Regions from separate parts of the Rhizobium sp. CNPSo 3670 genome, predicted to be linked through region 4. Evidence: riboswitches for the same ligand, from Rfam matches in the RefSeq annotation. Region 4 holds a riboswitch; each other region holds the start of a gene.

Region 1 (7,306 bases), on a different contig from region 4:
CGCCAATGACGGCGACCGCCAGGGAACTCATCCCGACCACAGCATAAATAACCGGCGTCAATGTCGCATCGGCAAAATAGGGGCCGCAATAAGCAAAGAGCTTGCCCAGCAGGGCGCCCATGAACAGCGAGGCGAAGAACAGACCACCCCTGAAGCCAGAACCGATCGAGATTGCCGAAGCCAGCGATTTCAGGAGAAAGAGACCGATCAGCGCCGGGATCGCCACGTCGCGGGACAAGTTGAGATGCAGCGCCCCGTGGCCGGCCGAAAGGACCTGCGGCGAGATCATCGCGAGAAGCCCGACGATGATGCCGCCGAGCGCCGGGCGAAAGGGCGGAGCGATCGAGCTTTTGCGCGCCACCTCCTCAATGAAGGCCACGCCCTGCATGAGGAGAATGCCAACGCCGGCGCAGAAGACGCCGAGCAGCAGCGCCGGGACATAATCGGCCGGCACGACCGAGCCGAAGCTGCCGATATCGATGGTGAAATCGCCCTCGGCAAGCAGCCTTGCGATGAGGGTCGAAACGAGGGCAGAGACCACAACCGGGGTTAACGATACGATGGTGTAGGTGCCGATGATCAGCTCGAAGGCGTAGAAGCCGCCCGTCAGCGGCGCGTTGAAGGCGGCGGCAATGGCGCCGGCCGCGCCGCAACCGACGAGGATGCGCAGGTCCGAGCGGCGCAGCTGCAGCTTCAGGCCGAATTTGGAGGCAATGCCGGCGGCGAGCTGGGTATAGCCGGCCTCCAGGCCGACGGAGGCGCCGAAGCCGTTGGAGATCAGGTTCTGTACGGCAACGATGATGCTATCGGTGAGGGAGAGGCGGCCGCCATGCAGAGCATTCGCCTCGATCGGGTCGACCATGGGTTTCTTGCGCCGTTTGGCGAGCACCAGGAGCAGCAGGCCGAGCAGGGCGCCGCCTATGACGGGGGCGGTGAGCAGCAGCATCTTGTCCTGGATTACCGACGCGCTCAGCCGTTCGCTGTCGGCGATGCCGAAAACAAGCTGGTGCAGTTCGCTGGAGACATAGCTCATGCCGGTCACGGCAAGGCCCGAGGCGATGCCGACGACGGCGCCGGCCAGGGACAGGCCGACTTCGCTGCGGCGCGTCAGGGCGCGCAGTCGCCCCGGATCGAAGAAAACACGCAGCGCGCTCAGGCGGCGCCGATCCAATTTCATAAGCATGGCTAGACAACTAGGCGAGGAGAGGCCGGGTCAAGGGCGGGGGTGCAGTCGCCTTGCAACGCAATTGCGGCGAAAAGCCGACGGTCACATCAAATATTCATGACGTAAGCCGCTGATAAAAGACGATATTTCCGGTGGGGTCAGTGGTGTTGGCCGGCCTTTCGCGCAGTCCAGCGGGAAGGCGGTGGCGAAGGTCGGTTGACTTCACCCGCCGGCTTGCCTAACCATCTGAGGAATAACGGATGGTTCCGGATCGGCATTTCGCCTTCCGGATGAAAAGGGAATGTGACGGGGCGGACCCACATCGGGCGCCTTCATCACAGCCGACCCCGCGACTGTAGAGCGGTCAGGGTCTTCCATCCGGCATCGGACCTCTTCCGGCCTAACCGCAATAGTGCAGGCGGGCGGGATGGGCGACATGCCGGAAAAGCCACTGGAAATGCATGGTGATCAACCGGGGTCGGACGCCTCTAACTCTACGAATCGTCCACCTTTTCACCGAGGCAGCCGGGAAGGCGAGGCAGATCCGCTGGCACGATCAGGGGCGACCGGGCTTCCGGTTCGCCCCCGATCGCCGCCGATAACCACGAGCCAGGAGACCTGCCTTCCGTGCCGGGCGAACAGCCCAAACCTGGGCAAGAGACCCGCTGCCAGCACGGAGGTTGTTTTGGCTGAAAGAACGAAGCTAGCGCCGCCTCTGGTGGTGCGTATGAGAGGTGCCGGTTCGTCGCCTTCAGGTTATGTCTGCGTATTACGCGCCTTCCTTTCCTCCCTCATTCCTGTGCTTGTCACAGGAATCCGGCCACGGCCCGTCCGCGCCGTGATTAATTATGCGCAGGCAACGAATGAGCCTTCCGTGCCCAAGGACTTGGGCACGCTGGATTCCTGTGACAAGCACAGGAATGAGGGAAGTGAATGGGGTGGCGCGGCTTTCCCAAGCAAAGTTTTGGCTACCGTGGCTCATAAAGTTAAAACTAGAACAAGCTGCAGCGGCACGCCTCCTCAGAGGAATATTCGGGCATGACCACCACGCTCATCCTCGGCGGGGCACGCTCCGGCAAATCCCGTTTCGCCGAAAATCTCGTTATGGCAAGCGGCCTCGAGCGCCACTATCTCGCCACCGGCCGTGCCTGGGACGAGGAGATGCAGAAGCGTATTGCCCAGCACAGGACCGATCGCGGCCCTTCCTGGATGACGCATGAGGAGCCGCTCGATCTTTTCGGCGTGCTTGCCGCCATCGATGGCGAGGGACGCATTGTGCTTGTCGATTGCCTGACGCTCTGGGTGACCAACCTGATGATGGCGGAGCGCGAGATGGCTGTGGAATTTGCCGCGCTCGCCGATTTCCTCCCCGGCGCCAAGGCGCAACTCGTCTTCGTTTCCAACGAGGTTGGTCTCGGCATCGTGCCTGACAATCGCATGGCGCGCGATTTTCGCGATCATGCCGGACGGCTGCACCAAACAATCGCGGCGAAGGCCGACGAGGTCTATTTCATCGCGGCCGGTCTGCCGCTGAAAATGAAGGGTTGAAGTTCCATGAACCAGCAGAAAATCCCCGCAACCGTCATCACCGGCTTCCTCGGCGCCGGCAAGACGACGATGATCCGCAACCTGCTCACCAATTCCGGCGGCAAAAAGATTGCGCTTATCATCAACGAGTTCGGCGATCTCGGTGTCGATGGCGAGGTCCTGAAGGGCTGCGGCGCGGAGAATTGCAGCGAGGACGACATTATCGAGCTCACCAATGGCTGCATCTGCTGCACCGTCGCCGACGATTTCATTCCAACGATGACGAAGCTGCTGGAGCGCGAACAGCGGCCCGACCATATCGTCATCGAAACCTCCGGCCTCGCCCTGCCGCAGCCGCTGGTCGCCGCCTTCAACTGGCCTGATATCCGCACCCAGGTGACCGTCGACGGCGTCATTACGGTCGTCGACAGTGCGGCCGTTGCCGCCGGCCGTTTCGCCGACGACCATGATGCAGTCGAGGCGGCGCGCAGCGAGGACGACTCGCTCGATCATGAGAGCCCGATCGAGGAGCTGTTCGAAGACCAGCTCACATGCGCCGATCTCATCGTGCTCAACAAGACCGACCTGATCGATGGCGATGGCCTTGACCGCGTGAAGAGCGAAGTCGCCTCCCGCATTGCCCGCAAGCCGGTCATGATCGAAGCCAGGAATGGCGAGGTGCCGGCAGGCGTGCTGCTCGGCCTCGGCATCGGCACGGAAGACGATATCGCCAACCGCAAGTCCCATCACGAGCTGGAGCACGAGGAGGGGGCGCCACACGACCACGACGAATTCGAAAGCTTCGTTGTCGAACTCGGCGCTGTTTCCGATCCGACGGGCTTTGTCGAGAAGCTGAAGGGCATCATCGCCGAGCATGATGTGCTGCGCCTCAAAGGCTTCATCGACGTCTCGGGCAAGCCCATGCGCCTGCAACTGCAGGCCGTCGGCAGCCGCATCGACCAGTATTTCGACCGCGCCTGGGCAGCGGACGAGGCGCGCCGCACGCGCCTCGTCGTCATCGGCTTGCATGAAATGAACGAGGACGCGGTACGCAAGACGATCGAAGCGCTCGTTCAGGGATAATCGATGCATCTGCTTCTTGCCCAGCAGGGAACGATCAGCGACGGCGAGGAGGCGATCGACCTCGGCCAGTCGCCCGGCGATATACTGTTTCTTTCGGCTGCCGACACCGAACTCGCCGCGATTGCTGCCGCCTATCACGAGTGTGAAGGGATGCCGCATTCGCTGAGGCTCGCGAATCTGATGAGCCTCAAGCATCCAATGTCGGTCGATACCTATGTCGAGCGAACGGCCCGGCACGCCAAGTTGATCGTCGTGCGTGCGCTCGGCGGCGCCAGCTATTTCCATTATGCGCTGGAGGCGCTGCACGCCGTTGCTGCCCGGAATGGCGTGAAAATTGCGGTATTGCCTGGCGATGCCAAGCCGGATGCCGGGCTGGTTCCTTTCTCCAATGTTGACCTCGACGATCTCAACGGGCTGTGGGCCTACCTGATCGAAGGCGGCGACACCAATGCGCGGGATTTTCTCGCCTATGCTTCGGCGATGCTGTCAGGGGCGGAGAAGCCGGCGCCGGCAGTGCCGCTGATGAAGGCGGGCATCTGGTGGCCGGGGCGAGGGGCGATCGGGGTCGAGGAGTGGCGGCGGGTCGTCGGTTCGCATGTCGCGCCAACGTCGTCCGTCAAGCGTGGGACACCAAGCTCGACAGAAGAGATGGAATTCGAACCCACGTCCCCCATCGTCGCCATCAGCTTCTACCGTGCCCTGGTCCAGAGCGGCGAGACGGGGCCGGTCGAGGCGCTGATCGAGGCCCTGGCCGCGCTTGGCCTGCGGCCGCTGCCGGTCTTTGCCTACAGCCTAAAGGATCCCGTTTCGACAGGCGTTCTCGAGAGCGTGTTTTCGGCGTTGAAACCGGATGTCGTCATCAACACAACGGGCTTTGCAGTCTCCGCACCGGGCGCGGACCGGCAACCGACGGTGCTGGAGGCGGATGGCGCCGTCGTGCTGCAGGCAATCCTGTCGGCTTCGTCGAGGGAGGCCTGGGTGGCTTCGTCGCAGGGTCTGTCGGCGCGCGACCTCGGCATGAATGTGGCGCTGCCTGAAGTCGATGGGCGAATATTGGCCCGGGCGGTTTCCTTTAAGACGGCGGCGCGTTACGACGCGGCTGTCGAGGCGAACATCGTCGCCAGCGTGCCAGATGCCGGCCGGGTGCGCTACACGGCGGAACTGGCCGCCAACTGGGCGCGGCTGCGCGGGACGCCAGCCAATAGGAGGCGCATCGCTCTCGTGATGGCCAATTATCCAAACCGCGACGGCCGGCTCGGCAACGGCGTCGGGCTCGACACGCCGGCCGGCAGCATCGAGGTGCTTCGGGCAATGGCGGCCGCGGGTTATCCAGTCGCCGATCTTCCGGCCGATGGTGACGCGCTGATCCAACATCTGATGGAGGGGCCGACCAATTCGGGACATGACGGCCGGCTTATCCGCGAGGCCCTTTCGCTCAGTCGCTACAAAGATTTCCTGGAATCTCTTCCCAAAAAGATTCAAGAGGAGGTGACGGCCCGCTGGGGCGAGCCAGAGAAAGATCCCTATTTTCGCGATGGCGTCTTCGCCCTGCCTTTCGCCCGCTTCGGCGGTGTCCTTATCGGCATCCAGCCGGCGCGCGGCTACAATATCGATCCAAAGGACAGCTACCATTCGCCGGATCTCGTGCCGCCGCATGGCTATATCGCGTTCTATGCTTTCCTGCGGCGCGAATATGGCGCCGATGCCGTCATTCACATGGGCAAGCATGGCAATCTTGAATGGCTGCCGGGTAAGGCGCTGGCGCTGTCGGAGACGTGCTACCCGGAAGCGATCCTTGGACCGCTGCCGCATCTTTATCCCTTTATCGTCAATGATCCGGGCGAGGGCACCCAGGCCAAGCGCCGCACCGCCGCAGTCGTTATCGATCACCTGACGCCGCCTTTGACGCGGGCCGAGAGCTATGGGCCGCTCAAGGATCTGGAGGCGCTGGTCGATGAATATTACGAAGCTTCGGGCGGCGATCCCCGCCGCATTCGGCTGCTCAGCCGCCAGATCCTCGATCTCGTCACCGATATCGGGCTGGATCGGGATGCCGGGATTGCGAAAGGCGAGAGCGAAGGTGAGGCGCTGAAGAAGCTCGACGCCTATCTTTGCGATCTGAAGGAGATGCAGATCCGTGATGGGCTGCATGTCTTCGGCGTGTCGCCGGAGGGGCGGTTGCTGACGGATCTCACCGCGGCGCTGGCGCGGGTACCGCGCGGGCTCGGAGAGGGTGGCGATGCGAGTTTGCAGCGGGCGATTGCGGGGGATGCTGGGTTGAGTTTCCCCCTTCTCCCCAGCGGGGAGAAGATGTCCGTTAGGACAGATGAGGGGGCGAGCGACGGTAGGAGCGAGCGGCTGAGCGCAAGCGAGGCGGAGTCTGCGGTCCCCTCATCCGACCCTTCGGGCCACCTTCTCCCCGCCGGGGAGAAGGGGAGTCGCGCGCTTCAGCGTCCGTTCGACCCACTCGATTGCGATATGGCGACTCTTTGGGCTGGCCCGCGTCCGGCTGTCCTCGCAGATATCCTCGAAGCCCCCTGGCGCAGTAACGGTGACACCGTCGAGCGCATTGAACTGCTCGCCGCCAAGCTCGTTTCCGGTGAAATGGCGTGCCCAACCCTCTGGGTCCAAACCAGAGCCGTGCTGGACGAAATCGAAGCGCGTCTCAAGCCATCCATCCTTGCCTGTGGTCCGGCCGAGATCGCCAGCCTGCTCCGGGGCCTCGACGGCCGTTTCGTGCCGCCCGGCCCATCCGGTGCGCCGACGCGCGGACGGCCGGATGTCTTGCCAACCGGGCGGAATTTCTACTCTGTCGACAGCCGGGCGGTGCCGACACCGGCTGCTTACGAACTCGGCAAGAAATCCGCGGAACTGCTGATCCGCCGATACGTGCAGGATCACGGCGAATGGCCTGTCTCCTTCGGGCTGACAGCCTGGGGCACGTCCAACATGCGCACCGGCGGCGATGATATTGCTCAGGCCTTAGCGCTGATCGGCGTCAAGCCGGTCTGGGACATGGCCTCACGGCGCGTCACCGGCTACGAAATCATTCCGCCGGCTCTGCTGCGGCGACCGCGGGTTGACGTGACGCTGCGCATATCCGGTTTCTTCCGCGACGCCTTCCCCGAGCAGATCGCGCTGTTCGACAAGGCGATCCGCGCTGTCGGCGCGCTCGAAGAGGACGCGGCGGATAATCCGATTGCCGGGCGAATGCGCGGCGAGACCGCGCGGCTCGCCGCGGCTGGGCTCGATGAGAAGACGGCGGCGAAGCGGGCGGGCTATCGCATCTTCGGCTCGAAACCGGGCGCCTATGGCGCGGGGTTGCAGGCACTGATCGATGAAAAGGGCTGGGAGCGGCGTGCCGATCTTGCCGAGGCCTATCTCGTTTGGGGAAGTTATGCCTATGGCGCCGGCGAGGAAGGCAGGGCCGAACGCGGCCTTTTCGAGGAACGGTTGCGCTCTGTGCAAGCCGTCATTCAGAACCAGGACAATCGCGAGCATGACCTGCTCGACAGTGACGACTACTACCAG
Region 2 (7,306 bases), on a different contig from region 4:
CGAAACCTCAATGCGCCTGTCTTCCAACCCCTCCACCGCATCGGCCGCGTTGGAGATCACATTCACCAGCACCTGCTGCAGCCGCACCGAGCCGGCGCGCACCACCGGCGGGTGCGTTCCGAGATCGAGCCGGAGCTCGGCGTCCGCCGCCTTCAGCCGCCAGGCGATGATCTCGAGTGTATCGCGCATCGCCTCGTCGAGTGAAACGGGCCCGAGCTTCTCGTTCGGCTTGCGGGCAAAATTGCGCAGGTGCCGGCTGATTGCGGCCATGCGGTCGATCAACCCGCCGATCCGCCTTATATTGTCGCGCGCCTCCTCCGTCCGGCCTCGATCGATCAGCACCGAGGCACTGTCCGTGTAGGTCTTGGCGGCGGCGAGCGGCTGATTGAATTCATGCGAAAGGGCAGCCGACATCTGCCCGAGCCCAGCGAGTTTGCCCGCCTGGATGAGATCGGCCTGGGTCTGGCGAAGCTGCTGCTCGGTCAGCCGCCGCTCGGCGATCTCCTCCTCGATGCGGCTGTTGACGCGGGCAAGATCCGCCGTGCGCTCCTCCACCCGCCGCTCGAGCTCACCCCGCGCTTCGGCCTGCATCTGCATGCGCTCGGCAAGTCGCGCCCGCCGCTGGCGAATGACCGCGACAGCAAGGCCGGCGATGCAAAGGATGAGAAAGACGGCGACAAGCGCGGTGCGCGCCTGAGCGCGGATGGAGCTTGTCTCCATCAGCACATTCACCGTCCAGTCCTCGGCCGGCATGTAATGCGACAGCACCAGATACTCGCTTGCGCCCCGATCACTCGCAAGCGTCATCAGATCATGCGGCTCGAAGCGATGGCGCGTCACCGGCAGCGCCGTCAGTTTCGCATTGGCGTATCGCCGCGACGCCTCGGTGCGGGCAATACGATCGGCGGTCAGCGGCAGGATCGCGCCATAGAGCCATTCCGGGCTGCCGGACATGAAGATGATGCCCTCGGGATCGGAGACGAAGATCTTGTATTCGCCACCGCTCCAGGAGGATTCGATCATGTCGATATCGACCTTGAAGACGATGACGCCGCGAATGTCCGCACCGACCCTGATCGGAGCCGAAAAATAATATCCTCGCTTTAGCGATGTGGTGCCAAGTGCGTAAAACCGCGCCTGCCGGCCTTCGATCGCCTCCTGGAAATAGGGCCGGTAATTGAAATTCTGGCCGACGAAGCTCCCCGGTCCATCGTAATTGCTCGCCGCGATCGTCTCCCCGTCCGGCTTCACCACATAGATGTCGGAGGATTTTAAAAGCCCGTTGATCTCCTTGAGATAGAGATTGGCCGCATCACGCAGCGCCATATCGTTGGGCGCGCTCACCAGTTCCTTGATATCGTCGTGATCGGCGATCAGCGCCGGCAGCGCCTCGTAGCGGTTGAGGTGGCCGCTGAGCGCCGAGACGGCAAGGCGCAGCGCCGTTCCCGCCTGAGCGGAAGCCTCCTGCATATAGGCGCGCGTCGCAATCGCGCTTCCATAGGTGAAGAAGGCGAAGATCACAAACGGCACCACCAGCAGCGCCGCGATGGCACGATATTTCGAAGACAGATCCGGCTCCTCCCTTTCTGCCTTCACTCCCCAGCAAGGCATGCCCGACGGCTCAGTTTAATGAGGCAAGCGAGGATTTCCAAGGGCTCACCGGAACTTGACACTCGGCAGGGACGGATGTCCTATTGCTGCACCGCAAGGAAACCCATTCATGAGCGACGACCAAACGCCCGCCGACAGCAAACTCACCAACTCCAAGCGCCGCTGGGCGTCAGAGGGCAAGTTCCTGACCGGGCGCATCAGCAGGCCCGAGACCGAGCGCCTGCCGCCCGGCCAGCACCTCGTCAAGAATTGGCCGGTGCTCGATCTCGGCCAGCAGCCGGTCATCTCAACCGAGAGCTGGCGGCTTGAAGTGCGTGGTCTGGTCGAAACGCCTCTCACCCTCACCTGGGCCGATTTCCAGGCGATGGAGCAGAGCACTGGGGTGAGCGACATCCACTGCGTCACCACCTGGTCGCGCTACGACAACACATGGAAGGGCGTATCGACGCGCGATCTGCTCGATCGCGCCATGCCGAAACCGGAAGCAGCCTACGTGATGCTGACGAGCTATGACGGCTACACCACCAATCTGCCGCTCGCCGATTTCGCCGCCGAGGATGCGATCCTGGCGACCTCCTGGGAAGGCCTGCCGCTGACACCGGAGCACGGCGGCCCAATGCGCCTCGTCGTGCCGCATCTTTATTTCTGGAAAAGCGCCAAATGGCTGCGCCGCATCGAGTTGCTCGCCGCCGACGAGGCCGGCTTCTGGGAAAAGAACGGCTACCATATGTATGGCGATCCGTGGCGCGAGCAGCGCTATTCCGACGACTGAGCCTTCGGCCGCAGGAAACGGCGAAGCGTCAGGATGGCAAGCCCCAACATGGCGGCCAACGCCGTCAGAGACGCCATGCTGGCAGGATGCAGCGGCACCTTGCTCCAGCTCGGCTTGACGATATTGGCGGTATTGAATGCCTCGCCGCTGAACTGGCAGGTAATAAAGGCAAGCCCGCGACCCGCCATCTCGGCGTCGATGGCCGAGATGATTTCGCCCGCCGCGGTTGCCTCCCGCGGCATCTCACGCATCGCCAGCAGCACGGCTTTCGTCGCCGCGAGATAGGCATGGGCGCATTCGTTGAACGGGCTCTCCTCGTCCGTCACGCTGCCGGGCATCCGACCCCAGACGCAATAGGAATACTGGATTTCGGCGTAGTTCAGGACACGCCGGAACGATTCGTTCGTATCGGCAGCCCGTGACGCCAGCATGCTGATGCTGCTGCGATACTCCGAAATGATCGCCATCTCGCCGTGGGAAATTGCCGGAATATCGAGCCCGGTATCGGAGCCGCCAGAGCTGCTCCCATGGCCGAAAGCATTTCCGATAAACATTGGCAACAGGCTCGCGATGAGACCGAGAAAGGCAAACCTTCCGATATGCCGCATCACCGGAACGCCGGCCGCAGTCCACTCTTGGCGGCAAGACCCCTTTCTGCCAGCGCTCCGAAAACCAGACCGAGCGTTGCCCAAAGGATTGCATGCATGCCGAGCGAGGTGGTGCGGAACCGCCAGAGTACCATCGCCGAGAAATTCTCGGGCACCTCGTTGATCGGCGGCAACAGATAAAGCACGAAGCCGATGAAGACGAGATAGGCGATGCCGGCGATGATCGCGCCGTTCCAGAGACCGAAGCGCTCGCCAAGGCGGCGCGACAGCGCGATCGCGGCAACCAGCGAGGCGAGCGAAACGACAATCATCAGGAAGAACAGCTCGGTCCTGACGCCGATCGTTTCGGGATTGCCGACCGCCGGGGGGGTGGCCGGATATTTGATTCCGGGAACAAGCACCACTGCCACGAAGGCGGCAATGGCGATGACGGCCGAGGTGCCGCGCGCCGAGAGGCTGCTGAAGCGGCCATGTACGAAGGCGAAGGCGAGCGAAAAGAGCCCGCCGACGGCGATACTGTAGGCCATGACGCCGGTGAAAAGGCCGAGACCAGCCTGCGTGGCCCGGCTGACGATTTCAGGTTCGGCAGCTTCGCCCGCCGCCTCAGCGCTCGCCTCCTCGAAGGCGATTGCCGCATCAACCAGCGGCTCGCCGAAGATATGGGCGAAAGCGAAAACGAGGATGCCAGCAATCAGGCCCGCGAGCATGCCGCGAAGCAGAAGCTTTCCAACCATGTCAGTATTCCCCCTAAGCATGTCGCGCAAAAGTGTGCAGCGGTTTTGCGACAACGACATGTGTAAACAAAGACCTAAAGCGCGAGAAGCGAATCTGAAAGATCGCGATGCGCTTTAGTGGCAGGGAAAGCCGAGCAGATGGCGGCCGTCATGCACGAATTCGTGCACATACATGCCGTTGAACAGCGCCATCGCGCCTTCCTCGGTGCCGACGAAATAAAGAACGATGAGCATCAGCAGGCCGCCGAAAACCGCCCAGGGCAGGATTTCCCCTACAGGGATTGGCGCCGGTGCCGCAACGGGCGCGAAAGTGGTGTCAGACATGTATCCCTCCGGAATGACGCGTTCAGTCGAAAGAGTGTTGTGCGGCAGGGTCTGACTTCCAGCGTAAAGAACTTCGACACGCTGGTCACAGTGGCGCGACCGCGCCGGATTTCCACCGGCTTCCAAACCCGCAACAGCACGGTTATATCTGGACGCCGAAGAGACTGTCAACGAAACTTCGAGACGCCGTCGAAGGGTCGTCCCCACCATATTGCGATGATCGGAACAACCGTGAATACCCGCCTCACCTGGATCTGTCACGGCGCCACGGCGGCAAGCCGCAAGGCCCTGTTCCCGCTGGATGAGCCGCTGGAAGACAAGGCCGCTGAAGAAGCCGGCCGGATGACCGCCCTGCCTCGGGCCGACCGGATCGTCACTAGCCCGGCTTTGCGTGCCCGCCAGACCGCTACAGCCCTCGGTCTCGACGCTCAAATAGAACAGCGGCTTGCCGACTGCGACAATGGCCGCTGGGCCGGCAGGCCGATTGCGGCAATCGGCACCGAAGAGCCGGAGAACCTCATGGCTTGGATGAGCGATCCGGAAGCCGCCCCACATGGCGGCGACAGTTTTCTCGGTCTGCGGACGCGCGTCGCCGGCTGGATGGATGAACAATCCACGCTCGGCGGTCATGTGATAGCCGTCACCCACGCATCGATTATAAGAACAGCGATTGCGCATGTGCTTCAGGCTCCCCTCCCCTCCTTCTGGCTCGTCGACGTCGAGCCGCTGGTGGTCGTTCGGATGACCAGCAATGGACAGCGCTGGTCGCTGCGCCTCTAGAGAATTAGACATCCCTCATACTATCCAGCCTTACGCAAGCAAATCGCGTCATCTCTATTGAACCGGGTCTGACCGGGACTACTTCCTTGTCCCAAGGAGACGGAAGCTATGGCATATGATTGGAGTGGGGAGCGTACGCGGCGCCTGCGCTTGATGAGGGTCGTGACGTTCACCTTAGTTATGGTCGGTCTGGTCGTCAGCGTTCCGCTGCTGATCGTCACCGCCTGAAGAGCGAGACAGGGCGAGCGATGCGACAGCACGCTCGCCCTCGTTCTTTCGTGAGGCTCCCCTCGTCTTGAATCCGGACAATCTCTAGTCTTCGAAGCAGCACCAGCGAAACGCCGTAGCGCAGCCGACGTCCCGACAGCACCGCAACGGACGGGCTGCCACCTCCAACAATTCGCCTTATGGTTTCAACGAACATTTCAGATTTTCCTGATAGTCCGGCAGAGGGTGGAGATGGAGAATGCGATAATGCCTGCGTTTTTCCGAAGCAGGGCCGGAAGGCAATGCGTGTCGGTTGTGGTTTTCGGAGTAACCCTCTGGATCCTCGGCACGGTGCTGCACTTCGACGACCGCCTCGTCTCCTTCATGACCGGTTTCGGCGAGTACGGGGCGGATAAGCTCGTGCTGGCTCTCGGCATCGCTGGCGCGATGAGCTTCATCTATTCGGTGCTGCGCATCGCCGACCTGCGCAAGGAAATGGAGCTGCGCGCCACCGAACAGGCAAAGGCCGATTGGACGGCAACCCACGACCATCTGACCAAGCTGCCGAACCGCTACGCCTTCGAGCGCAAAATCCTCTCACGGCCGGTCGGAAGCGACGAGGGCGAGATCGAGGAATGGGACGACAACGTCACGATCTTCTCCGTCGACCTCGACGGCTTCAAAAAAGTCAACGATCTCGTCGGCCACAAGGGCGGCGACGTGTTGCTGGTCGAAGTTGCCAGACGCATCTGCGCGCTTGGCAACGCGGATTGCGTTTACCGCTTCGGCGGTGACGAATTCATCATCGTCGCCTTTTCCCTGACGGCAGAGCGCGAGGAGCGTTTCGCCAAGTTGCTGATCCAGGCAGTCACCCGGCCGATCCATATCGATGGCTTTGCCGTCGAAGTCGGCGCCAGCGTCGGCTACGATCGCTGGCTTGAGGGCAGCGAGCCGCTGGAAGACGCCGCCCACCGTGCGGATCTCGCCATGTATGAGGCCAAATCACGCGGCCCCAACCATTATCTCGTCTTCGAAGCTTCGATGCAGGACAAGGTAACGGAACGTGCCTCTCTGGAAAGCAGGCTGCGCGCGGCAATCGCCGACAAGGCGATCATGCCTTTCTATCAACCTTTGATTGATTTGAAAACCGGCCAGCTTTGCGGTTTCGAAGCCCTCGCGCGCTGGGTCGGCGAGGATGGTATCAATATTCCGCCGCCTGTTTTCATCGACATTGCCGAGGAAACCGGGATGATCACCGCCCTGTTCGAGGATCTCCTTGCGCAGGCCTGCGGCGATGCGCTCACTTGGCCAGCGCATGTCACGTTGTCCTTCAATGTGTCGCCGGTGCAGATGGAAGACAGGCTGCTGGCCTCCCGCATCCTCAAGGTCCTTTCAGCAAGTCGGCTGCCGCCGCAACGCTTGGAGATTGAGATCACCGAAAACGCGCTGATCCAGGATCCCGCTATCGCCGCCATCATTCTCGAAGAGCTGCATGCGGCCGGCATCCAGATCGCTCTCGACGATTTCGGCACGGGCTATTCGAGCCTTGCCCAGCTCGCCCGCTACCGCTTCGACAAGATCAAGATCGACAAGAGCTTCATCGCCACCTATCGCGATGACGAACGGCAGGAAAAAATCGTCCGCGCCATGCTTGGCCTCAGCAGAAGCCTGAACATCAAGACGACTGCAGAAGGTGTCGAGGAGCATGGCCAGCTTGCCTTCCTGCTGCAGCTCGGCTGCGACATCGGCCAAGGCTATCTTTTCGGTAAGGCGATGCCCGCCGCCGAGGCGAGCATCTTCATCCGCGATCGCAACGCCAATCTGGCGTCAACCGCCTGACCCTCGCGTAATTCGACAAAACTGCCCCAAGGCTGCCACGCACCGTCAACATGTGGCGCTCGGGCGGCCATGCCTTTCCGGCGGGAGTTTCGGCGCTAAGTTCGGTCATCGTGACGGCTGTGCGGAGTCTCTGAAGACATGTCATCCACTGACCTCCTCCTGACCTTCAACGCCGGCTCATCGACCGTGAAGGTCGGCGTCTTCTCGATTGATGGTGCCGAGGCACGACACCTCGGAAAGGGCGTCATCGATCTCCGCGCCGAGCCGCTCTCGCTTGTCCTGACCAAGGAATCGCAGACATTCGATATGTCGCTGAAGGCGGCGGTGACGGACGATCTGCACGGGGTCATCGACGAGACCTTCACGCGTCTCGCCGATCATTTCGATATGGCGGCGGCGGCCGTAGCCGGCCACCGCGTCGTCCATGGCGG
Region 3 (7,306 bases), on a different contig from region 4:
GGCCGTGGCCGCAGCCCTCCACCATCATTTCCAGCTCGGCCTTCAAAGCCATCAGGCTGCGGATGCGCTGCTCAACCTCAACAAGGCGAGCCTTGGCGATGGCGTCGGCCGAGGCGCAGGACTGGTTCGGATCATCCTGCAGCGTGAGCAGCGTGCGGATTGCCTCGATCTCGAAACCAAGCTCGCGCGCGTGGCGGATGAAAGCGAGGCGGCTGATGTCGGCAGGTTCGAAGGATCGCTGGTTGCCTTCGCTGCGGCTCGGGGCCGCAAGCAGGCCGATGCTCTCGTAATAGCGCACCGTCGGCACCTTGACGCCGCTCCGGCGGGCCGCCTCGCCAATCGTGATCTTTTTCATGATTTTTCTCTTGCACCTCTAGTCGCTAGAGGATGTAGGAGGGATGCTTCTGTTTGACAAGGAAGCGGATATGGCTGAGACGAGCGAGACACGATACAGGGTCGGCGGCATGGATTGCGCCGCCTGCGCGAGCAAGATCGATACCGCAGTCAGGCGCATAGCGGGCGTTGCCGATGTCTCAGTCTCGGTGGTGACAGGCACCATGACCATCCGGCATGACGGCAGGAGCGATCTCAAGGCGGTCGAGAAGAAGGTGACGGGGCTTGGTTATTCCGTTTCGCCCTTTACCGGAAATGCGACGCCTGCGCGTGAAGACCGCCGGCACCATCATCACGATCATACCGCTCATGGCCATGGAGATCACGACCATGCCGGGCATGATCACGACCATGCCCATGACGAGAAGGAAATCGAAGGTCTGCATGGGCACGACCATGCGCCGATGGCCGGTCCCTGGTGGCAGAGCAAAAAGGGCCGGCTGACCATCTTCTCGGGTACGGCGCTGATTGCCGCCTATGCCGTCGGCCATCTCGTGCCGGCGATCGCATCCTATGCCTTCATCGTCGCCATCCTGGTCGGCCTGGTGCCGATCGCGCGCCGCGCCGTCATGGCGGCTCTCTCCGGCACGCCGTTTTCGATCGAGATGCTGATGACGATCGCCGCCGTCGGCGCTGTTATCATCAATGCCGGCGAGGAAGCGGCAACGGTCGTATTCCTGTTTCTCGTCGGCGAGTTGCTCGAAGGCGTGGCGGCGGGCAAGGCGCGTGAAAGCATACAATCGCTGACGGCCCTGGTGCCGAAGACTGCGCTGCTCGAAGACAATGGGCAGAAGCGAGAGGTGCCGGCTGAAAGCCTTGCCGTCGGCACGGTTATCATGGTTCGCCCCGGCGATCGCATCTCTGCCGACGGCGTCATCGTATCAGGCGAGAGCGCGATCGACGAGGCTCCGGTGACGGGCGAGAGCACGCCGGTGCGCAAGGGCGTCGACGCCGTGGTCTATGCCGGTACGGTCAATGGCGATGCGGTGCTGAGGGTTCGCGTCACGGCGGCTGCTGCCGACAATACCATCGCCCGCGTCGTCAAGCTGGTGGAAGAAGCGCAGGAATCGAAGGCGCCGACGGAGCGCTTCATCGAGCGGTTTTCGCGCTACTACACGCCGGGTGTGGTCGTCGTTGCCGCGCTGGTCGCGGTCGTTCCGCCGCTGTTCTTCGGCGGCGCGTGGAGTGAGTGGATCTACAAGGGTCTTGCCATCCTGCTGATCGGCTGCCCTTGCGCCCTCGTCATCTCGACGCCGGCGGCGATCGCGGCTTCGCTGTCGGCGGGCGCGAGGCGCGGGCTGCTGATGAAGGGCGGTGCGGTCCTGGAGACGCTCGGCAAGGTGACGATGGTCGCCTTCGACAAGACGGGCACGCTGACGGAAGGCAAGCCTCGGGTGACCGACATCCTTTCCTTTGGATTGGGTGAGGCGCAGCTCCTGTCGCGCGCGGCGGTGCTCGAGCAGGGCTCCAGCCATCCCCTGGCACAGGCGATTCTCCACCGCGCCAAGGCGGACAGCGTGCCCGTGCCACCCGCCTTCGAGCTGGAAGCGCTGCCGGGCAAGGGTGTCACCGGCAAAATCGGCGGCGAGGCAGTTGATCTCTTGTCGCCGCCCGCCGCCCGCGAGCGGGCGGCACTTGACGCGGAACAGGAGGCGCGTATTGCAGGGCTCAATGATGAGGGCAAGAGCGTGTCGGTGCTGCTCGTCAATGGCGCTGCGGCCGGCCTGATCGCCATGCGCGACGAGCCGCGCGAGGACGCCGCGGCCGGGCTCTCGGCGCTCAAATCGGCCGGGGTCAAGGCGATGATGCTGACCGGCGACAACAAGCGGACGGCGGCAGCCGTCGCAGACATGCTCGGCATCGACTGGCGGGGCGAGATGATGCCCGAGGACAAGCAGCGGGTCGTCGGCGAATTGAAGCGCAAGGGCTTCATAGTCGCCAAGGTCGGCGACGGCATCAACGACGCGCCGGCGCTCGCCGCCGCCGACATCGGTATCGCCATGGGCGGCGGCACCGATGTGGCGCTGGAGACGGCCGATGCCGCCGTGCTGCACGGGCGCGTTGGCGACGTGGCGCGAATGATCGCGCTTTCGCAGCGGACGATGCGCAATATCCTCGAGAATATCACCATTGCACTCGGGCTGAAGGCTGTCTTCCTGGTGACCACGATCATCGGGATCACCGGGCTCTGGCCGGCGATTCTCGCCGATACCGGAGCCACCGTGCTGGTTACGATCAACGCGCTCAGGCTGCTCCGCGTAGAGGAATAAATCCTTTCCTCTTCGGAGCGCCGATTAGGGCCGATCCGGAATCGAAAACCGCAGAGCCGGCTACAGGCCGGCTCTCGTCGTTCAGGCCTTCTCCACAGTTCGTTTTGTTTAAGCCTTCATTATCCATGTTTTTCACAGGAACGCAGTAATTTCAAACCTGCCGTAACGCAACGCACAAACCATCCGTTGACGTGAATTTCGATTCGCGTACTATATCTAGTGTTCAAGGTTCCTTCGATTCGTGAGGATCGTGGGCTAAGACGGGAATACGGTGCGTCTCGCCATGAGGGTGGGGCAAGGCCGGAGCTGCCCCCGCAACTGTGAGCGGAGAGCAACTGTCCGATTTCGGGTCACTGGGGCATGATACCTCGGGAAGGCTGGGCAGGTGCTTCGACCCGTGAGCCAGGAGACCTGCCTTGAATGAAACGTCCACGGGCGGGGTGTCCGGAAGGTCGCGTGCATGCAGCGGAATGATCCGCGGCTGTTGCGCTGCCCCGAACGACCGCATGAGCACTTCGGGGTTTGAAGTCATGTCGAGAGCATCAAGGCCGGCGCCCGCGCACATCCTGCGAGGGACCAAGTCAGGCGTTTAAAGCGCCAACCTTGCCAGATCACTATCAAGCATTTCCCCGGACGCCGCATGGCGCCCGATCCCAGTCCTGCGTCCTGAATTCATTGACTTCACGAGGAACATGATGAGCGTTACCGTTTACAGCAAGCCGGCCTGTGTCCAATGCACGGCCACTTACCGCGCCCTCGATCGCCTTGGCGTGGATTATGAGATCGTCGATATTTCCGAGGATGCCGAAGCGCTCGATCGCGTGCGTGGCATGGGCTACATGCAGGTTCCGGTCGTCGTTGCCGGCGAGCAGCATTGGGCGGGCTTCCGCCCCGACATGATCAGCGCGCTCTCCTGACCGGAGAAAAGCGGTGGGGCTGATCGTCTATTATTCCAGCCGATCCGGGAACACCCATCGTTTCGTCGAGAAGCTGGGATTGCGCGCGGCGCGCATCCCCCTCGGCGCTGAGGCCATCCACATTCGCGAACCCTATGTGCTGATCTCGCCTACCTATTGCGGAAACGGCGGTAAAGGGGCCGTGCCCGAGCAGGTGATCCGCTTCCTCAACGAGGCGGAAAACCGCTCCAACATCCGCGGCGTGATTGCTGCGGGCAACAGCAATTTCGGCGAGACCTATGGCCTCGCCGGCGATGTCATCTCGAAGAAGTGCCAGGTGCCGTACCTCTACAGGTTCGAGCTCCTGGGAACTGCCGAGGATATCGCCAATGTCAAAGACGGGATGGGACGATTTTGGACACGGGAACACATCTGACGCGGGACGCGGGCGCAAAACCGCTGAAAGCGGCCGAAACACTCGACTATCATGCACTGAACGCGATGCTGAACCTCTACGACGACGAGGGAAAGATCCAGCTCGACAAGGATCGCATGGCGGCCAGGCAATATTTCCTGCAGCATGTGAACCAGAACACCGTGTTCTTTCACAATCTTCGGGAAAAGCTCGATTACCTCGTCACGGAGGGCTATTACGAGCAGGAGGTTCTCGACCAGTATTCCTTCAATTTCGTCCGCGACCTGTTCGATCAGGCCTATGCCAGGAAATTCCGGTTTCCTACCTTCCTCGGGGCTTTCAAATATTACACCAGCTATACGCTGAAGACCTTCGACGGAAAGCGATATCTCGAGCGCTACGAAGACCGCATCTGCATGGTGGCGCTGGCTTTGGCGCGCGGCGATGAGGCCCTTGCTCGCGACATAGTCGACGAGATCATTTCCGGCCGCTTCCAGCCGGCAACGCCCACCTTCCTCAATGCCGGCAAGAAGCAGCGCGGCGAACTCGTTTCCTGTTTCCTGCTGCGCGTCGAGGACAACATGGAATCGATCGGCCGGTCGATCAATTCGGCGCTGCAGTTGTCGAAACGCGGCGGCGGCGTGGCCCTGTCGCTGACCAATATCCGCGAGGCGGGCGCGCCGATCAAGCAGATCGAAAACCAGTCCTCCGGCATCATCCCCGTCATGAAGCTCCTGGAAGACAGCTTCTCCTATGCCAATCAGCTCGGTGCGCGGCAGGGGGCGGGTGCGGTTTATCTGAACGCCCATCATCCCGATATCATGCGCTTTCTCGACACCAAGCGTGAAAACGCCGATGAGAAAATCCGCATCAAGACGCTGTCGCTCGGCGTTGTCGTGCCCGACATCACCTTCGAACTCGCCAAGAACAATGAGGACATGTACCTGTTCTCGCCCTACGACGTGGAACGGGTCTACGGCGTGCCTTTCACCGAGATTTCGGTGACGGAGAAGTACCGGGAAATGGTGGCGGACGCCCGCATCTCGAAGAAGAAGATCAAGGCGCGCGAATTCTTCCAGGTGATCGCCGAAATCCAGTTCGAAAGCGGCTACCCCTACATCATGTTCGAGGACACGGTGAACCGCTCGAACCCGATTGCCGGGCGCATCTCCATGAGCAACCTATGCTCGGAGATCCTGCAGGTGAGCGAGGCGAGCGACTATTATGACGACCTTTCCTACAAGCATCTCGGCAAGGATATTTCCTGCAATCTCGGCTCCCTGAACATTGCTGCGGCGATGGATTCGACCGACTTCGGCAAGACGATCGAGACCTCGATCCGGGCGCTGACAGCGGTGTCCGATATGAGCCATATCTCCTCAGTTCCTTCGATCGAGAAAGGCAATGACGAGAGCCATGCGATCGGCCTCGGGCAGATGAACCTGCACGGATACCTCGCCCGCGAACGCATCTTCTATGGCTCTGAGGAAGGCGTCGATTTCACCAATATCTATTTCTATGCGGTGACCTACCACGCGCTGCGTGCCTCCAATCGTCTGGCGGTCGAGCGTGGTGTAAGCTTCAAGGGGTTCGAGAATTCGAAATACGCTTCAGGTGACTATTTCGACAAATATACCGAGCAGGAATGGAAGCCGACCACCGAAAAGGTGCAGGCGTTGTTCGACAAATCGGGCATCCATATTCCGACACAGCAAGACTGGGTGGCGCTGAAAAAGGCGGTGATGGCCTCAGGCCTCTATAACCAGAACCTGCAGGCGGTGCCGCCGACGGGCTCGATCTCCTATATCAACCACTCGACTTCCTCGATCCATCCGATCGTCTCGAAGATCGAGATCCGCAAGGAAGGAAAGATCGGCCGCGTCTATTATCCGGCGCCGTTCATGACCAATGACAATCTCGACTACTATCAGGACGCCTACGAGATCGGGCCGGAGAAGATCATCGACACCTATGCGGCAGCAACCCAGCATGTCGACCAAGGCCTGTCGCTGACCCTGTTCTTCCGTGATACGGCGACGACACGCGACATCAATAGGGCGCAGATTTACGCCTGGAAGAAGGGCATCAAGACGATCTACTACATCCGCCTTCGCCAGATGGCGCTGTCGGGGACCGAAGTGCAGGGCTGCGTGTCTTGTACGCTGTGATTTGATTTCGGCCGCGTGCCTTTGAGCAAATGGCCCACTCATTCGCCTGCCGGCACCGGCCGGGGTCGAGCCACGGGTCTCGACCCGTCCTTCGGACCCCCGATGGGGAGAAGACATTTGCGGCGGACGCCACATCCCCTCTCCCCTCGGGAGAGGGCAGGGTGAGGGGCTCCGAGCGCCATCAGATATTGGAAGGACAAATCATCATGAACATCGCCGTAACGCCAATCAGCCGCGTGCGCGCCATCAACTGGAATCGCATCGAGGACGACAAGGATCTCGAGGTCTGGAATCGCCTCACCGGCAATTTCTGGCTGCCGGAAAAGGTGCCGCTGTCGAACGACATCCCTTCCTGGGCGACGCTGACGGCGGCCGAGCAGCAGCTGACCATTCGGGTCTTCACCGGATTGACGCTGCTCGACACGATTCAGAACGGAGTCGGCTCCATCAGGTTGATGGAGGATGCGGCGACGCCGCATGAGGAGGCAGTGCTTTCCAACATCTCCTTCATGGAAGCGGTGCATGCCCGTTCCTATTCCTCGATCTTCTCTACGCTGTGCTCGACGCCTGATGTCGATGATGCCTATCGCTGGTCCGAGGAGAATGAATTTCTTCAGCGCAAATCAGCGCTGGTCATGGAGCAATATGCCTCCGGCGACCCTTTGAAGAAGAAGGTCGCCAGCGTCTTCCTGGAAAGTTTTCTGTTCTATTCCGGCTTCTATCTGCCGATGTACTGGTCGAGCCGCGCCAAACTCACCAACACGGCCGATATGATCCGGCTCATCATCCGGGACGAGGCGGTGCACGGCTATTATATTGGTTACAAATTTCAGCGCGGGCTGGAACGGCTTTCCGAAGAGCGCCGTCAGGAGATCAAAGATTTCGCCTTCGACCTGCTGCTCGACCTCTACGATAACGAGGCGAGATATACCGAAGCGCTCTATGACGGAGTCGGACTGAGCGAGGACGTCAAGAAGTTCCTCCACTACAATGCCAACAAGGCGCTGATGAACCTCGGCTACGAAGCACTGTTTCCGGCCGAAGCCTGCAAGGTCAATCCGGCGATCTTGTCGGCGCTGTCGCCGAATGCCGACGAGAACCACGACTTCTTCTCCGGCTCGGGGTCCTCCTATGTCATCGGCAAGGCCGTGGCCACCGAAGACG
Region 4 (7,306 bases):
CGCCCATTTGTTGGCCTCGTCCATATCGGCGACGTCGATGATAAAGTACCCACCGAACTGTTCGCGAACATCGGCATAAGGGCCGTCCAAAACGCTGACCTCGTTTCCTTGAGCACGAACGAGACTGGCCTCAGAGGAACTGACGAGCGCATTGCTGGAGACAAATGCTGCCGCCTTCTCCAGCGCTTGTTGATAGGCATGCATCTGCTCCATGAAGCGCCCCATGTCCTCAGGCGCTATGGACTTCCCGGCAGTTTCGTCCGCATGCAGCATCAGCATGTAGCGCATCGCTTTATCCTCAGTGAAACCAACTCCCCGCGGGAACGAGCGCCAAGAATAACAATTCGTATGAAGAAGGGAACTGCTGTTGACGGCTGCTGTGTCCGCCTCCGGGTGCAATGCTGTTCTACTTACCTAACGGAAGATTACCCACATCTTCTGGCTAAAATCTCGAAAATGCGCTAGGAATTCATCCAAGCTTATTAAGAGAAACACGTTAAGAGACAAGGTACGGCGGATGGACGCCACCTTTGACCGATCGACATTTTCTCATTCCCGGACGACGCCGTGAAACGCCGAAATCTGTCTCTTGCTCTTATGCTTGCGCTGGCATCACCGGCCGCCGCACAGACCAGCGCTATTTGCAACGACTTGCGCGGTCGCCTTGCCGACCTGCCACGATCGATCGGTAGCAATAACGGGCCGGAAGCGCGCCAATATGCAAATGCCATGGCCGAGCAGAACCTCGAGCTGCGCAAGGTCCGCAACGATCTGCGCAATAACGGATGCACTTCCGGCAGCATGGTCGTGATTGGCAGTGACAACGCCGATTTTTGCGCCGAACTCTCTGACGCCGAAGCCCGGATGATCGACAATATCCGTTATCTCCAGGAGCGCCGCGACGAACTGCGCAACCAGGGCGACGGCACTGACGACGCGCGCCGAGAATTGACGGCGGCACTCGAACGCAACGGCTGCAACAGCGACAATTTCTATGCCCCGACCGAGCGTAGCGCAGACGACCCCGCCCCGAGTGTCGAGGAACAGGCGATGCGCACCGATACCTTCATTCCGCTCGGCGGCGGTGAAGAGACCGATCTGCGTTACGGCCTGCCGAGGGCCGAAATGTTTTCACCGATCAGCACCATCTGCGTGCGCAGCTGCGACGGTGGCTTCTTCCCGATCAGCTCAAATACCACTTCGGTGGATTTCGGCCGCGATGCCCAGACCTGCGCCAAGATGTGCCCCGGCATTGAAACCGAGCTCTTCTATCGCGACGTGACCAGCACCGACTCCTCGAACATGATCTCGGTCGCAACGGGCGCGCCCTATAGCGCCATGAAGAACGCTTTTGTCTACAAGAACCGCGCGCCTGGCGAGAAAAATTCCTGCGCCTGCAATCTCACCGCCTATTACGAGGAGATGCGCGGCAAGCAGGCCCTGAGCGAACCGCCGGAGCAGGGCTCGATAACGACGGTCCGCACTAAACCGCCGACGAAAGATACTGCGGCAGCATCAGCCCCGCCGCAGCCATCCGTTGCCGAACGTCCCTACGACCCCACGCAGAACAAGGTTCGTCAGGTCGGCCCGCAATTCCTTGCCGGCGACCAGGGCTCGATCGACCTTGCCAATCCGGCGACGCCGGGGCCGCAACCACAGCAGCAGTAATTGCTACGGGTCGTTGCGTCCCCATCCGTCGTGGAAAACGAGTTCCTCGAGCGGCAGCCGCTGCCGCCAACCTTTGACCGAAAGTTCCGGTTCGTCATAAAGACGGTCGACAAAGCCGGCGCAGAGCCAGGCGACCACCTCGATATGCTCCGGTATGCCAAGAATTGTTTTCAGGTCGCCTTCGCGAAAGATGCTGACCCAGCCGATGCCGACCCCTTCGGCGCGGGCGGCAAGCCAGAGATTCTGGATAGCGCAAACGGTCGAATAGGAATCCATCCGCGGATTGTGCGTCCGCCCCAGCACGACGCTGCCGCCGCGGGTGGGATCGCATGTCACGCATATGCCGAGCGGCGCCTCGACGATGCCTTCCAGCTTCAGGGAGCGATAGGTCTGCCGGCGTTCGCCCTCGAACATCAGTGCCGCCTCCTCATTCGCATTCGCAAAGGCATCCCTTACGCGTGCTCGCACGGCTTCGCTTTTCACCAGGACGAAATTCCACGGCTGCATGAAGCCGACCGAGGGCGCATGATGGGCGGCAGTCAAGAGCCGTGCCACGACATCGTCGGGCAAGGGATCGGGCAGGAACTGGCTGCGCACGTCACGCCGCGTCATGATCGCGTGATACACGGCTTCGCGCTCGGCCGGCGAAAAACCGGACACCGCCGAAAGGGCATCCGCATCAAAGGGTCGCATCGTCAAATCCCCAACAACGCAACCGCCCGCCGTCCGCGCGGGTTGGGTCTATCGCGCCAGGCCGGTCTTCTGACTTGGCTTCATCCATCTGCCGCAGCCTTCCCGGCAAAGCCAGTGGCGTGATGAAGCGGCAGACGTCGGCCTTACAGCGTTGGGCACGTTCCGGCCTTGCACCGGATTCCCGATTCTCCCGCCTCGAGGGCGGGCACCTGACGGCGCATCTATTTCAGGAAATCGGAACGGAGGCAAGCGTCGGCACGTCAGCCTCAAAGAGGCGAACCCGTGATTTCGCCTCGCAGATTTTGCGTGACAATGAGCGGCCGCGACGCTACATACGCGCAATGTCGACGACTTCAGCCTACGCCTCCTCGCGATTTTATTCGTACCGCTGCTTCCAGCGGATGCGGGTCTGTGCGTAACTGAATTCAACGCGACGACAACCCGAACAGCCGCTAGTCTACCTGGCGGCTTTTCTGTTCCGCACGGTATGACCAAACAGGAGCCATGCCTTGCCCGACACCATCAATGATCTGCGTATTCTCGAGATCACCCCGCTGACCAGACCCGCCGATATCATCGCGGAAATTCCCCGAACCGCTTCAGTCAGCGAGACGGTGACCAGCAACCGCAATGCCATCCACCAGATTCTCAAGGGTGAAGACGACCGCCTGATCGTCGTCATCGGCCCCTGCTCCATCCACGATCCGGTTGCTGCACGCGAATATGCCGCGCGGCTGGCCGAGCAGCGACAGCGCTTCTCCAGTGATCTGGAAATCGTCATGCGCGTCTATTTCGAAAAGCCCCGCACCACAGTCGGCTGGAAGGGCTTGATGAACGACCCGCATCTCGATGGCAGCTACCGTATCGAGGAAGGGCTGAGAATTGCCAGGCGCCTGCTGCTCGACGTCAACGCGATGGGCCTTCCGGCGGGTGTCGAATTCCTCGAGACGATCACACCGCAATACATTGCCGATCTCGTCAGCTGGGGTGCGATCGGCGCCCGCACGACCGAGAGCCAGATCCATCGCCAGCTCGCCTCCGGCCTCTCCTGCCCGATCGGCTTCAAGAACGGCACCGACGGAGGCGCTCGCGTCGCGATCGACGCGATCCTGGCCGCTTCGCAGCCGCACCACTTCCCGGCCGTCACCAAGGACGGACAGGCGGCAATCGCTTCGACGAAGGGGAATGAAGACTGCCACATCATTCTGCGCGGCGGCAAGCGGCCGAATTATGAGGCGGCCGATGTCGGAGCCGTCACAGCGGAATGCCTGAAACTCGGGGTCACCCCGCGCATGCTCATCGACGCCAGCCATGCCAACAGCAGCAAAGATCCGATGAACCAGCCACGGGTTGTCAAGGACGTCGCGGGACAGATCTCCGCGGGCAATCACCACATCAAGGGCATGATGATCGAAAGCAGCCTCGTTGCCGGCCGCCAGGATCTCGTTCCCGGCAAGCCGCTGGTCTACGGCCAGTCCATCACCGATGGCTGCATTGACTGGGAGATGTCGGTGAGTGTGCTGGAAGATCTGGCGGACGCCGCTCGCAGGCGGCGCCGAGCGGCAGCGGCTTAGGCCGCCGGAAAATACCTGACATAGGCAAACTCGTCACCATCAGGTGACCAGCAGGGCACGTTGATCGTGCCCTGCCCGCCGAAAAGCTCGAACAGCGTCTTCAGGTTGCCGCCGTCCATATCCATCAGCCGCAGCCGCACGTCGAGATCGCGCGGATGGTCGAAGACGGAAGGATCGTAGGACAGGATCAGCACCTTGTCGTTTTTGGGCGACGGATGGGCGAACCAGTTCCCCTGATTGTCCGACGTCACCTGTTCGAGGCCTGTGCCATCCGGATGGATGCGCCAGATCTGCATCAACCCGGTGCGACTGGAATTGAAATAGATCCATTGGCCGTCGGCGGAATAATCCGGCCCGTCGTTGCGGCCTTCGCCATGCGTCAGCCGCGTCTCGACGCCGCCATCGACGGAGATCGTATAAATGTCGAAATGATCGTCACGAATGCCGCAATAGGCGAGCTGGCGGCCATCCGGTGACCAGCCATGCCAATAGGACGGCCGGTTTTGCGTGATGAGCCGCGGCGTGCCCCCCTCGACCGGCAGGATATAGATCGTCGACTTGCCGAATTCCGTCTTGTCCGAGATGACGAACTCAGTGCCATCAGGCGAAATGCCGTGATCATTGTTGCAATTGACGGCAAAGCCGGTATCGACCTTCACCACCTCGCCGCCATCGAGCGGCAGCCGGAAGAGCAGCCCGTCGCCGTTCAGCAGGAGATAGGAGCCATCGGGCGAGAAATTCGGCGCTTCCACCAGCCTGTCCGTCTGCCAGACCTCGCGAGCCCTGCCCGTCCTGACATTGTAGATCTCGACCGAGCTGCGCATGTTGCCTCCCTGATATGTCGATTGCGTCAGCGATCTAGATGCGTCAGCGATCTCGATTGCGTCAGCGATCCCGATCGCGTCAGCAATCCCGATTGCGCTAGCGATCCCGATTGCGCTAGCGATCCCGGAACCGGTTGGTGATCGGATAGCGCCGGTCGCGCCCGAAATTCTTCTTGGTGATCTTCACGCCCGGCGCCGATTGCCGGCGCTTGTACTCGGCAAGATAAAGCAGGTGCTCGACGCGGTGGACGGTGGCGACGTCATGGCCGCGCGCGACGATCTCCTCGACCGCCATTTCCTTCTCCACCAGGCACTCGAGAATATCGTCGAGGACGGGATAGGGCGGCAGCGAATCCTGGTCCTTCTGGTCCGGGCGAAGCTCGGCCGAGGGTGCCTTGTCGATGATATTCTGCGGGATCACCTCGCCCGACGGCCCGAGCGCAGTCGGCGGCACATTCTGGTTGCGCCAGCGCGCCAGCGCATAGACCTGCATCTTGTAGAGGTCCTTGATCGGATTGAAGCCGCCGTTCATGTCGCCATACAGCGTGGCGTAGCCGACCGACATTTCCGACTTGTTGCCCGTCGTCACCACCATCGAGCCGAACTTGTTGGAGATCGCCATGAGGATGACGCCGCGCGCGCGGCTCTGCAAATTCTCCTCGGTGATTCCGCTCTCCGTTCCCTCGAAGAGGTTGGACAGCGCGCTGCTGAAGCCGGTTACTGGCTGCTCGATCGGTACGATGTCATAGCGGCAGCCGAGCGCCTTGGCACAGTCGGCTGCATCCTTCAGTGAATCTTCCGAGGTGTAACGATAGGGCAGCATCACCGTTCGCACCCGCTCCTCTCCGAGAGCATCGACCGCGATCGCTGTGCAGATCGCCGAGTCGATGCCGCCGGAAAGGCCGAGAACGACGGTTTTGAAACCGTTTTTGTTGACGTAGTCGCGGAAGCCGAGCAGGCAGGCGCGATAATCGGCCTCCTCGCCCTCGGGAATACGCGCCATCGGTCCTTCGGCGCAGCGCCAGCCGGCTTCCCCACGTTTCCACGTCGTCACAGCAAGTGCCGTCTCGAACTGGCTCATCTGGAAGGCGAGCGATTTGTCGGCATTGAAGGCGAAGCTCGCCCCGTCGAACACGAGCTCGTCCTGCCCTCCGAGCTGGGCGGCATAGATCAGCGGCAGGCCGGTCTCGATCACCTGCTTCAGTACCACCTGGTGACGGATATCGACCTTGCCGCGATAATAGGGAGACCCGTTCGGGGACAGCAGGATCTCCGCCCCGCTTTCGGCCAGCGTCTCGCAAACGCCGAGATCACCCCAGATATCTTCGCAGATCGGAATGCCGAGCCGCACGCCGCGGAAATTCACCGGCCCCGGCATGGCTCCCTGCACGAAGACCCGCTTCTCGTCGAACTCGCCGTAATTCGGCAGATCGACCTTGTCGCGCACCGCGACGACCTTGCCGCCGTCAAGCACGGCGACGGCATTATAGCGTCCGGTCTGGTCCTGCCGGGGAAAACCGATGATGACGCCCGGCCCGCCATCGGCGGTATCGGCCGCAAGGCTTTCCACCGCCTTCCAGCAGGCACGGATGAAGGCCGGCTTCAGCACCAGATCTTCCGGCGGGTAGCCGGAGATGAAAAGCTCGGTCAACACGAGCAGATGCGCGCCCTCTCGGCCCGCATCGGCACGGGCTTCGCGCGCCTTGGCGAGATTGCCGGCGACATCGCCGACTGTCGGATTGAGCTGGCCGATAGCGATGCGGAAGATATCGGAGAGAGCGTTTTCCTGTGTCATGTCATTTGTTTAGCCTGCGGCTCCCGTTACCGCAACACGTTCGCGGCCAAAGCGTTGCATCCGGCTCACGAATTTTTTGTGAACAGGCCTGCTGGAGGCTTACGGCACCGATGCATTGCAATTTACCGGCGGAGCGGAATACTGACGCACGAACGCGGCAGCATCGATAACGGTCATTGGAAACAGGCCATGAATAACTTTTCGAACTTCGTGCACCATCATTTCGACAAACCGGCCGACGAACTCGGCGACACGGAAAAGCGCGTGCTGGCGAAAGCGCACGAGCGCAAGATCATCTCGACCGACGTCAACGCCGCCTTTTCTGCCGAGGCCTCTTTTGGAGAACGTATCGCCGACAGCATCGCCCGTGTCGGCGGCTCATGGTCGTTCATCCTCGGCTTCTTGGCCTTCCTCGTCGTCTGGACGGCGATCAACACCATCGTTTTGGCGAGTGGCGCTTTCGATCCCTACCCCTTCGTCTTCCTGAACCTGATCCTTTCGATGCTCGCCGCCATCCAGGCGCCGATCATCATGATGTCGCAGAACCGTCAGGCCGAGCGCGACCGCTTCGAGGCGGCCAAGGATTACGAAGTCAATCTCAAGGCCGAACTCGAAGTGCTCTCCTTGCACCAGAAGATCGATATGCGCGTCCTGACGGAGCTGACGGCGCTGCGCGAAGACGTCGCTCGTCTCAGCGCCGCGCTCGCGACCAAGACCTGAGGCGGGGCACTCTCAAATCAACGGGGCGGATA

Evidence for each region. Region 4 has a riboswitch for cobalamin ahead of bluB (5,6-dimethylbenzimidazole synthase). Riboswitches for the same ligand answer to the same signal wherever they lie in the genome.
Region 1: it holds a riboswitch for cobalamin, as region 4 does, so the genes downstream of both, cobU (bifunctional adenosylcobinamide kinase/adenosylcobinamide-phosphate guanylyltransferase) here and bluB (5,6-dimethylbenzimidazole synthase) in region 4, are expected to answer to the same signal.
Region 2: it holds a riboswitch for cobalamin, as region 4 does, so the genes downstream of both, AC13QO_RS23915 (CbtB domain-containing protein) here and bluB (5,6-dimethylbenzimidazole synthase) in region 4, are expected to answer to the same signal.
Region 3: it holds a riboswitch for cobalamin, as region 4 does, so the genes downstream of both, nrdH (glutaredoxin-like protein NrdH) here and bluB (5,6-dimethylbenzimidazole synthase) in region 4, are expected to answer to the same signal.

Annotation. Positions count from the first base shown of each region.
Region 1 is NZ_JBXSOL010000016.1:74,193-81,498, forward strand. It holds gene AC13QO_RS18190 (chloride channel protein) at 1-1,183, opposite strand, end outside; cobalamin riboswitch at 1,410-1,805, shown strand; gene cobU (bifunctional adenosylcobinamide kinase/adenosylcobinamide-phosphate guanylyltransferase) at 2,204-2,713, shown strand; gene cobW (cobalamin biosynthesis protein CobW) at 2,720-3,775, shown strand; gene cobN (cobaltochelatase subunit CobN) at 3,779-7,306, shown strand, end outside.
Region 2 is NZ_JBXSOL010000028.1:19,439-26,744, forward strand. It holds gene AC13QO_RS23895 (sensor histidine kinase) at 1-1,611, opposite strand, end outside; gene AC13QO_RS23900 (sulfite oxidase-like oxidoreductase) at 1,721-2,383, shown strand; gene AC13QO_RS23905 (hypothetical protein) at 2,368-2,937, opposite strand; gene AC13QO_RS23910 (CbtA family protein) at 2,991-3,725, opposite strand; gene AC13QO_RS23915 (CbtB domain-containing protein) at 3,840-4,049, opposite strand; adenosylcobalamin (AdoCbl) riboswitch at 4,052-4,202, opposite strand; gene AC13QO_RS23920 (histidine phosphatase family protein) at 4,281-4,829, shown strand; gene AC13QO_RS23925 (putative bifunctional diguanylate cyclase/phosphodiesterase) at 5,304-6,875, shown strand; gene AC13QO_RS23930 (acetate/propionate family kinase) at 7,014-7,306, shown strand, end outside.
Region 3 is NZ_JBXSOL010000048.1:4,800-12,105, reverse strand. It holds gene AC13QO_RS27665 (MerR family transcriptional regulator) at 1-355, opposite strand, end outside; gene AC13QO_RS27660 (heavy metal translocating P-type ATPase) at 426-2,663, shown strand; cobalamin riboswitch at 2,873-3,096, shown strand; gene nrdH (glutaredoxin-like protein NrdH) at 3,359-3,580, shown strand; gene nrdI (class Ib ribonucleoside-diphosphate reductase assembly flavoprotein NrdI) at 3,594-3,995, shown strand; gene nrdE (class 1b ribonucleoside-diphosphate reductase subunit alpha) at 3,974-6,142, shown strand; gene nrdF (class 1b ribonucleoside-diphosphate reductase subunit beta) at 6,349-7,306, shown strand, end outside.
Region 4 is NZ_JBXSOL010000004.1:224,625-231,930, forward strand. It holds gene AC13QO_RS05820 (YciI family protein) at 1-288, opposite strand, end outside; gene AC13QO_RS05825 (DUF2865 domain-containing protein) at 568-1,668, shown strand; gene bluB (5,6-dimethylbenzimidazole synthase) at 1,672-2,361, opposite strand; cobalamin riboswitch at 2,404-2,589, opposite strand; gene AC13QO_RS05835 (3-deoxy-7-phosphoheptulonate synthase) at 2,871-3,935, shown strand; gene AC13QO_RS05840 (TolB family protein) at 3,932-4,759, opposite strand; gene AC13QO_RS05845 (NAD+ synthase) at 4,875-6,554, opposite strand; gene AC13QO_RS05850 (DUF1003 domain-containing protein) at 6,744-7,274, shown strand; gene AC13QO_RS05855 (GFA family protein) at 7,292-7,306, opposite strand, start outside.